DNA from 2 places in the Scytonema sp. HK-05 genome. Region 2 is predicted to be linked to the other one. Evidence: riboswitches for the same ligand, from Rfam matches in the RefSeq annotation. Region 2 holds a riboswitch; the other holds the start of a gene.

Region 1 (4,903 bases), on a different contig from region 2:
AGTAACCGACGAGGAGGGTTCCGACTGGGAAAAAGTCGAGCCTTATTACAACGAGTACCCGTCTTCCGCGAAAAATCAACAAAACAAAGGCTCGACTTTTTCTTGTCCCAAGTGCGAAGCCGACAGATTAACAAACCCAAGGCTGGCAAATTTTTTACGTGTAAGACCCTCGCCCACACTGCCCTACAGCTCAGGTGTGGGGCTTGTGTCGGATTAAGCTAAAACTTTGTACACCTACCATGTCGCGCAACTGATGTTAACTAGCAATTTGGGTTGTGTACTCCACTTCACATTTCCACTTCTAACGGCAAAGTTACCGTGAAAGTAGAACCGACTCCCATCTCGGAGACTAAACTAATTTCACCTGACAAGAGTTGCACTAGCCGTGAAACTATTGCCAAGCCCAAGCCAGTACTATCGGGAAGGAAGGACTTAGTACCAGAAGCAATGCGAAAGTAGGGTTCAAAAATTAGGGCTTGGTCTTCTGGCTCAATCCCAATTCCAGTGTCGCAAACTATAATAGTCCACTTGTCAATGCCCAAGGTTTCACACTTAATTTTTATAGTTCCTGACTCTGTGTAGCGAATCGCATTGCTAACAAGATTTGTTACGATTTGCTGCAATCTTAACGGGTCTGTTACAACTTTTTCAGGAGCGCGATCGCAATCAACTCCCATTTGTAAATTTTTATTATCAGCTAAAGGCTGGAACATTTCATAGACATTTGTGATTAATTCATGCACATTGGTTGGTTCTGGCTGCAGTTTCATCTGTCCTGCATCACACCGGGAAATCTCCAGTGCATCGTTAATCAGGTGGAGTAATTGTCTTCCAGAGCGTAGCACACGTTCAACGTGTTCTAAATGAGTTATAGTGTCTTTCTCGTTCGATTGTTGGCGTTGGAGGCGCAAAAACAAATCAGAGTAGCCAATAATTGAAGTTAAAGGGCTTTTGAGTTCGTGTGCCAGAATCGATAAATTGTCTTGATTCGCCCGTACCAAGCGAGTCAGTTCTTGATTGTTGAGGCTCAACTGATTTTGCAACTGCTCTAGTTCTGCTAATCGCTGTTCAGTGTAGGTTTGGAAACAGCAGGCGATCGCCTCATCCAAAACTATATCAATCAAACGTACGGCTCGCATCACTTCTAGTGCTGATGCTTGCACTAATTCCGGCTCTAAAGTAACAAATATGACATCACGCAACAGACGATACTCTCGGGCAATTTCTGCCGCGTCGAAACCTTGCTCAGCCCTGAGAGTACCATGATGCAAACTCGCTTGAACTAAGGGTTGGATTTCATCATCTTGATATTGAGAAAGCACACTTGCCAGCGCCGAGAGGACATGGCTAAGATGATTTTCAATAGCTGTGTGGGATAGATTATTGGTGCTGGAAATCTTTTTATCCCGACGAACAGCTTCCACCCACTGTTCTAGAATCGTCTGAGTTTTATCTCGCAGCAATTGACTAAAATCTTTCATCACTTATGGGTGGATAAAAATACAACCAGAGAAAAATGTTTTATCATTTCTATAGAGGGGTGTTACATTTGCTTCTTAAAACTATGTAATGACTCAATATAAAAATATATAATTTTTAATGAATCTTTATGTATCTTAATATGGATGAATGACCTCAATAAGATACTTGTTTTTAAGTCCAAAAAAGTATATCCTAAGGTGGCTTGACGGTACTGTGTACCGATGTTACATTGATCGAAAATAATAATTAAGAGTAAGTCAGCCTAATCCAATGAATCGCCGAAGCGTAAGTTGGAGCGGAGGAACCAAAGTATGGGGCGTATCTCATAGAAGAACAAGAGTGAAGAACAAATAATCATTGTATCTTTCTTGCTTTTTGTTTCTTCCTTCTTCTAAGAGAGGGGCATCTCTCAGCCCTAGCCCGTCAGCTAACTTCGTAGGCAATGAGAGGAGACTGAAGAGACAGCATTAGTATAATGTTCTGATCTCATCAGTATCCTTGGCTGGTACTGCTCGGATTACTTGTACCTGAGCTTGAGTCTGTTGAGGTCATAAATGATATTTCAACTGAATGTAGCTGCCATTTTGGCGGTTGCTGGTCAAACAGCTTGGAAACGTGCTAAACCCATTGTTGTACGGGATGCTTTCTTGCTGCCTTTGGTTGGTTTTTTGGGCGTCATTGTTATATGGTGGATTATTGCCCTTGCCAACCATGAATTGATGCCCACCCCTCCTGAGGCGCTGGCAGCAAATTTAGATTACATCCTCAACCCATTTTTCCAAAGAGGACCAGGTAATTTGGGTATTGGCTGGCTATTAATAGCAAGTATCCGACGGGTATTAATAGGCTTTGGGCTAGGCGCTCTTGTTGCGATTCCTGTTGGTTTTCTGATTGGGATGTCCAAAACAGCACTGATGGTTCTTAATCCCGTCATTCAAATCTTCAAGCCAGTATCGCCTTTAGCATGGCTTCCTATTGCCTTGGCAATCTTTAATTTGGCAGATCCATCGGCAATATTTGTGATTTTCATCACCTCTTTGTGGCCCACAATCATTAACACAGCGTTGGGAGTTTCCAGTGTTCCCAAAGATTATATAGATGTGGCACGAGTTCTGGAAATGCCCCGTTGGCGAAGAATTACAAAAATCATCTGGCCCGCAAGTTTGCCTTACATTTTTACAGGTTTGCGGATTAGTTTAGGAATTGCTTGGCTAGTTATCGTCGCTGTAGAAATGCTCACAGGCGGTGTTGGAATTGGCTTTTTCGTCTGGGATGAATGGAGCCGCCTGAACCTCAATTCGGTTTTTCTAGCCGTGCTGGTGATTGGCTTAACAGGGCTATTCCTTGATTACGCTATAGGTAAAATACAAGCTTTCGTCACTCGTCGCCCAGCAACTTCAAATTAGCTTGTCAACACTCAATAATTCAGATGTGAGTGCATGAACCCAGTGTACGCGACACCTCACCACCTGTAATCCGGGTTAGTTACAGAGCAAAGTGCCGTTTCATTTCGGGAAATCTGACTTTTTTGAATAGCTAGCGAATAGCCCACGGCGAGGGGGATAAGCGATTCTAAATTCAAATAAAAAACTCACTTTTTAGTAAGGAGCCTACCTGCTAGAACGGTACACAAATCAAATGTGTGACAGCTTCAACAAATACAGCAGATTGCAAGTTGGTGAAGTACAAAGATACCCCACCCGCGCTGTCGCGCACCCTCCCCGATTCATGGGGAGGGTTGGGGAGGGGTGTACTCCATTTAGATGCAAAGCGCTGTAACTTGTGCGCCTTCTTGGTTAATTTGTTCAGTGATTTCGCCGCCGCAGGAGCTTTTTCATGAGTGACAATAACACAAATAACTGGACGCGACGAGACTTAATCAAAGGGCTGGGAGCAACGGCATTTGCAACTGGACTTTCTTCTTGTGCCATTAATGCTAACCGTGCGCCTAAAGGAATATCACAAGCGGCGTTGGCGGTAGAACCAGTTGTAGACCCCAAGACACTAGAAAAACCTAACATTACAGTAGGGTATGTCCCCGTAAATGACTGCGCTCCCTTTGCCGTAGCGTGGGAGAAAGGATTTTTCCGCAAGTATGGTTTGAATGTCACCCTCAGTCGTGAAGCCAGCTGGGGTACGTCTCGTGACGGCATCATTTTTGGTCGCCTCGATGCTTCGCCGGTCGTCAGTGGTGCGGTGACGAATGCTAGAACAGGTGCAGAAGGCGCACGTCATGCTCCCCTGTGTGCAGCAATGACAATTCACCGTCACGGTAACGCCATGACGATGAATAAGGCAATGTGGCAGTCTGGGTTGCGTCCTTGGCGAGACTATAACGGTAATTTGGAAGAGTTTGGGCGAGATTTTCGCAATTACTTTGAAAAATTACCAACCGAGCAACGAGTTTGGGCAGTGGTGCTCAGTTCGGCAATTTATGAATACTTTATCCGCTACTTATCTGCTGCTGCTGGAGTTGCTCCTGACAAAGAATTTCGCATCATTATCGTCCCACCACCACAGATGGTAGTGAATATGCGGATTGGGGCGATGCAAGGTTATATGGTGGCAGAACCTTGGAATACACGAGCAATTACTGGCAATGATGGAATTGGCTTTACTTTCGCTCAGGGTAGGGAAATCTGGGAAGGACACCCAGACAGACTTCTAGGCGTCATGGAGTCTTTCATCAAAGAAAATCCCAAAACCTATCGCTCTTTAGTCAAGGCAATGATAGAAGCTTGCCGATATTGTGGTGACCCAAAAAACCGGGAGGAAGTGGCTAAAATTATCACGAATAAGTCGTTTACAGGAGCAAAACTCAAATTAACAAAACCAGCGATTGTCGGCGAATACAATTACGGCGGTTTTGATGACAAAAAACGGCTTGTGAAATCGACGGATACAACAATCTTTTTTGAGAAACCAGCTAATCTTGTCAAACAGCTAAATGATCATTCAACCTTTCTGTGGCAATCTCAAAGTATTTGGTTAATGACTCAGTCGGCTCGGTGGGGACAAATTAAAGGAATTCCCAAAAATGCTGAAGAATTGGCGCGTAAAGCTTGGCGAACTGACTTGTACCGCGAAATTGCCGCTGAAATGGGAATTGAATCTCCAAAAGAAGATTACAAGCTAGAACAAGCTGAACTATTTATCGATAAAAAAGCTTTTGACCCCAGTGATCCAGCGGGGTATCTCAAGAGTTTTGAGATTAGAGCCAACGCTCCCAAATCTTTCTTTATGTCCTAGCATCGGCAGAATCAATAACATTGTATTCACCGTTCTTTGCCATTTGTTCTTTGTATGCTTGTGAATGACTAATTGCAGGAGTGTCAAATGAAATCTACCTCGTTCTCAAGAGATGCCTATGATAAGGCTTCACCTCCCACCACTGGATTTCTGGAGATTGAAAATTTATTCA
Region 2 (4,903 bases):
TCGCGAGCCGATTTCTTTATCAGAGTTAAAAGAAGATATTGTCTCTCCAAAATCAAAACATTCTTAAATACTTAGATGTGGTTGTAGCGTTAGACGTTTTGGCATATACGAGCGCTTTTTTCTTCTAGAGAAATTATACAATTACGATGCCACCGGACATGGTATTAGTCTAAAGTCTAGTGTAAAAAAAATCTGACAAAAATAAAAACCCTCTGCTAATGCAGAGGTAATCATTTAACTAGCAACTTACGTCAGTACACTCTTCGAGCTAGCTTATAGTACAAGAAAATAGCAATCATTGCACCCAATACAGCAACGAACAAACCGGGAATACTAAAACTTGCTGCAGTTAACGTGAAGCTTCCGGTTTCTAAAAGGTTAACCAAAGTTCCTCCAAGAATAGCACCAACAATTCCCAGGAACATTGTGCCAAGAATGCTGCCTCCTTGGTAGCCAGGATAGATCGCCTTTGCAATAGCACCTGCAAGTAAACCCAACACGACCCAAGCTAGAATGCTCATTGTTTTACTCCCATTGCGGTATTGAACGATGCAAAGCGTTTAAAGTACTTAAAACAACTTTTATCTTGTTTCTAATCTACTCGCATCCGTCGGCTTAACATAACTGTCTACAGAAAGAAGGGCGCTCTTGCTCAAGTTAGATTAGACAATAAACGATAGCTGCCTCAAAAGACAAAAACACAATGCACTCACTCAAGAAACGACATGACCCCTCTTTCATGACTCTCACAATTTTTTCTTTTTTTAGCAAATAAATTCATGTCCTTTTTTAACAAATTACAAAGGACACAGAGTCAAGAGAAATCAGATAAAATTACAGATTCTTTAATGTTACTATATTTCACGTAAAAAAATGAGTTTTTTAACCTAAATTAACTTTACAGATTTCACCTTAATGCTAAAAAAATCTTTTTAAATCAATGGTCATCTCAGCAGATTTCTATCTAACTACTCTGTTATCTCATGTTATTTAAATTCCATGTTACGTCATTTCATGTTATTTATGTTATTTCAATACTATTTTAACGAAATGTCTTGCTACAAATTGATATTTCTATATATTTTAATTGCTCAAAAGGAATGCCTCGCTACAAATTGATATTTCTATATATTTTAATTGCTCAAAAGGAATGCCTTGCTACAAATTGATATTTCTATATATTTTAATTGCTAAAAAAATATATGTTTTGATAAATTTATGTTTAATGGTAGATTTTTTTCTCTTATAAATGTATAATCATGATAACGTTTATGGTAGAAACGCAATATAACCCTAATTTTTCAGCAGACGAGCATAGCCAAATAATGTTGTTAAGTGTTTGCATGACTTGCAATGGAACATATAGGAGCGCATTTGTGCTTGTAGCTAGTAGGAGTCACCCGTAAAAAAGGTTGACTTAAATCACCTTACAGGTTAAATTCTTAACAAATCTACATCAGTCTGCCTAATCCACGGATTGCCCCAAACATTTTGTTATGTCGGGGTAATTTTGGAGCGGAGGAACCAAGTTTGGGGCTAATCTCACAAAAGAGGAAAGAATGAAAAATGAAAGAATGAAAAAAGACAAAATTACTCTAGTTTTTTCTTCTGTCTTTTTTTTTCTTCTTTTCTCTCCCACAGAAGGACATCTCTCAGTCCTAGCCCGTCAGCTAACTTCGTCGGCATTGGGAGGAGACTGAACGAGCAGCATTCTTACGAGTAATGCCTTGTTCTCGTCAGTGTCCTTGGCTGGTATCTGTGCGCTTCGTTGTACCTGCCCTCGACCATGAGAAAAGGGTTCTAGTACCTTCTCTTTTGGTAGCTGAGGCAGGAATATTGCCATATGGTGAAGTTCAACTATGTTACCGACCAAAAAACATCGCATCGCTCTGATTTCTGTTGATGGAGACCCGGCTGCAGAAATTGGACAGGAAGAGGCTGGGGGACAAAATGTCTATGTGCGTCAAGTAGGTTGTGCGCTTGCCCAGCAAGGTTGGCAGGTGGATATGTTCACTCGCCGAAGTAGTCGTGAGCAAGCTGCCATTGTGCAACATGGACCATTATGTCGGACTATCCGCTTGAAGGCTGGACCTGCGGCGTTTATAGGGCGATATGACTTATTCGACCATATGCCTGAATTCATCGCAGAGTTCAAAGCATTCCAGCAGCAGCAAGGATATCACTACCCTCTGATTCATACCAACTACTGGTTGTCCTCTTGGGTGGGTATGGAACTGAAAAAGCAGCAACCGTTGATTCAGTTGCATACTTACCACTCTTTGGGAGTAGTCAAGTACAGTGCTATTTCTGATATCCCAGCAATTGGTAGCAAGCGACTAGCCGTTGAAAAAGCCTGTCTGGAAACTGTGGATCGAGTCGTTGCAACAAGTCCTCAAGAACAGGAACATATGCGAAGACTCGTTTCCACCCAAGGGCAAATAGAAGTCATTCCTTGTGGGACTGATGTCGATAAGTTTGGGTCAATTCAAAGGTCTGCAGCACGGCAGGAATTAGGAATTGCACCTGATGCCAAGATGGTTCTCTACGTCGGTCGTTTTGATCGGCGCAAGGGAATTGAGACACTCGTGCGAGCTATTGCAAAGTCGAGTTTGCGCTGTTCAGATAACCTACAACTCGTTATTGGAGGTGGCTATCGTCCAGGTCACAGCGATGGGAACGAGCGCGATCGCATCGCCGGGATCGTGGCTGAACTCGGATTGGAAGATTGCACAACCTTTCCAGGTCGCCTTGATGATTCTGTTCTCCCCTTGTACTATGCAGCCGCAGATGTGTGTGTTGTACCAAGTCACTACGAACCTTTTGGTTTAGTTGCGATTGAAGCAATGGCAAGTCGGACTCCAGTCGTGGCTAGTGATGTTGGGGGGTTACAGTTTACAGTCGTACCTGAAGTGACTGGGTTACTTGTTCCCCCTAAAGATGAAGCCGCTTTTGCCGATGCTATTGACCGCATTGTGATCAATCCAACTTGGCGAGATCAATTAGGTGAGGCTGGTCGCCAACGTGTAGAAATCGCTTTCAGTTGGCATAGTGTGGCATCCCGATTGACTCAGATCTACACACATCTACTGGCTCAAACCATGCCCTCAATAGAGAGCAAAGCTCAAGTTGCAGCTTAATTTCTACAGCTTTAACAGTGTTGTGTGTGTAGGGGCAAGAACAACCTTGTACTCATACCAAGTGCTGGTTGGAAAATGCTCCGGACTTAGCACTCAAAATCCAGCACTAGTAAAAAGAGCAATTCTGTCTAATGGCTATGCCGAGTGACAGAAACGCGCACAAACAGCAAAAAACAAGCCAATGAATCTCTTACATCAGGGAGTTATGAATATGCTGAATATCGGAGATTACGTACGGCATCAAATCACTGGACAGATAGGTCAAGTGATCGGTTATGGACATCAAATACTGCATGGAGTCTATGTAACCACCCTAAAAGTACGAGCCAGCAACAGTCACTTAATTGATAATCAAAGCAGATTTATTGAGGATGTGTATTCTGAATGGGTGCTAGCAGAACCAGCAGAAAGCGGGATGGTACTGCTAGCTTGAGACTTATTTAATAGAGCGTTGAGAACAAATGAGATTCTCCAATTCTTTCTTTTAAAGGATTTACAGCTATGTTCAGTTAATTGAACCACAGATTTTCGTAGGGGCACGGCACAGAACAGCCCCTACCCCGTGGTTTATTTACTTGAAACCCGTTGTAAGAGGAGCATCTAACATTTGTTGAAACAATATGACTAGCTGCTGTCTTAGCAGCATAGTCAAGATAGAGGGGAAAGTCTACTGGGCTTTGCCCCTTCTATTTATATGGTTGCAATTTACAAAAATTTACAAATTTCCTAAGCCTTCAGACACAAGATATATTAGCCCGAAGTATCTCAAATGAGAAATAACTTGATAAACCTAACCAGAGAAAGACGATCAACAGTCTTTAATCTTCATAGCATCTATGTAACTTAACTTTAACCAGGATTAATCAATCTGGAAACTTATCGCTCATCACATCTCCAATTCCCAAAAGACCGAGTGGTTACAGGCGGGAGATGTGATAGGTCTATGTTGATACAGGCATTTGTACATAAGGAAAGAAAACATTATGCGGCTGAATCTGACTTTGTTTTGGGTAACTTTATCCTTCGTCATCGTGGGAGCAATTATGCTGCTTCTCCAACCCGCTATTGATTTTCACTAAATAGAGTTGACTTTTGGCTGATGCAAACAATTCTATCCCAACAAAATACATCCTCCTGTGAATCTAAACCCTACAAGTTGGAAGACTGGCAAAGAGCTAATTGCTCACTCAATCAAGAGTATGACTATTGGATTGAGGATGTTGAGGGAGAGATTCCAACCAATCTGAACGGTACACTGTTTCGCAACGGTCCTGGTCTACTAGATATCTTCGGTCGGGAGATTCATCACCCTTTCGATGGAGATGGTATGATTTGTGCTGTCTCCTTCTCCAACGGACGCGCTCATTTTCGCAATCGCTTTGTCCGTACAGAAGGCTACTGTGCAGAACAGAAAGCAGGTCGAATGCTCTACCGGGGTGTGTTTGGAACCGAAAAACCAGGAAGCTGGCTGGCAAACGCCTTTGACTTAAGAAAGAAGAACGTTGCCAACACCAATATCATTTACTGGGGCGAAAAACTGCTAGCGCTGTGGGAAGCTTCCCATCCATATCGTCTTGATCCCAACACGTTAGAAACTCTAGGGATCGAAACGCTAGACGGCGTTCTGCACAAAGACTCGCCTTTTGCCGCCCATCCAATGATAGATCCTGGAGATGAAACTCGGGAACCCCGTCTAGTCACTTTCGCCATCAAACCTGGTCCATCACAACCATCACTGTTTATGAGTTGAACCAGGCTGGCAAAGT

Evidence for each region. A riboswitch is a leader RNA that binds a small molecule or an ion and turns the genes downstream of it on or off. The one in region 2 is predicted to bind cyclic di-AMP.
Region 1: linked by a shared signal. The riboswitch ahead of ntrB (nitrate ABC transporter permease) and the one ahead of AACT52_RS40130 (glycosyltransferase) in region 2 are both predicted to bind cyclic di-AMP.

The regions. Positions count from the first base shown of each region.
Region 1 is NZ_CAWMYC010000091.1:20,886-25,788, reverse strand. It holds gene AACT52_RS11770 (sensor histidine kinase) at 288-1,481, opposite strand; cyclic di-AMP (ydaO/yuaA leader) riboswitch at 1,749-1,939, shown strand; gene ntrB (nitrate ABC transporter permease) at 2,037-2,888, shown strand; gene AACT52_RS11760 (ABC transporter substrate-binding protein) at 3,319-4,731, shown strand; gene AACT52_RS11755 (ABC transporter ATP-binding protein) at 4,819-4,903, shown strand, end outside.
Region 2 is NZ_CAWMYC010000172.1:16,113-21,015, reverse strand. It holds gene AACT52_RS40140 (GlsB/YeaQ/YmgE family stress response membrane protein) at 252-521, opposite strand; cyclic di-AMP (ydaO/yuaA leader) riboswitch at 1,488-1,700, shown strand; gene AACT52_RS40135 (hypothetical protein) at 1,667-1,843, opposite strand; gene AACT52_RS40130 (glycosyltransferase) at 1,860-3,137, shown strand; gene AACT52_RS40125 (hypothetical protein) at 3,349-3,570, shown strand; partial or broken gene AACT52_RS40120 (carotenoid oxygenase family protein) at 4,237-4,903, shown strand, end outside.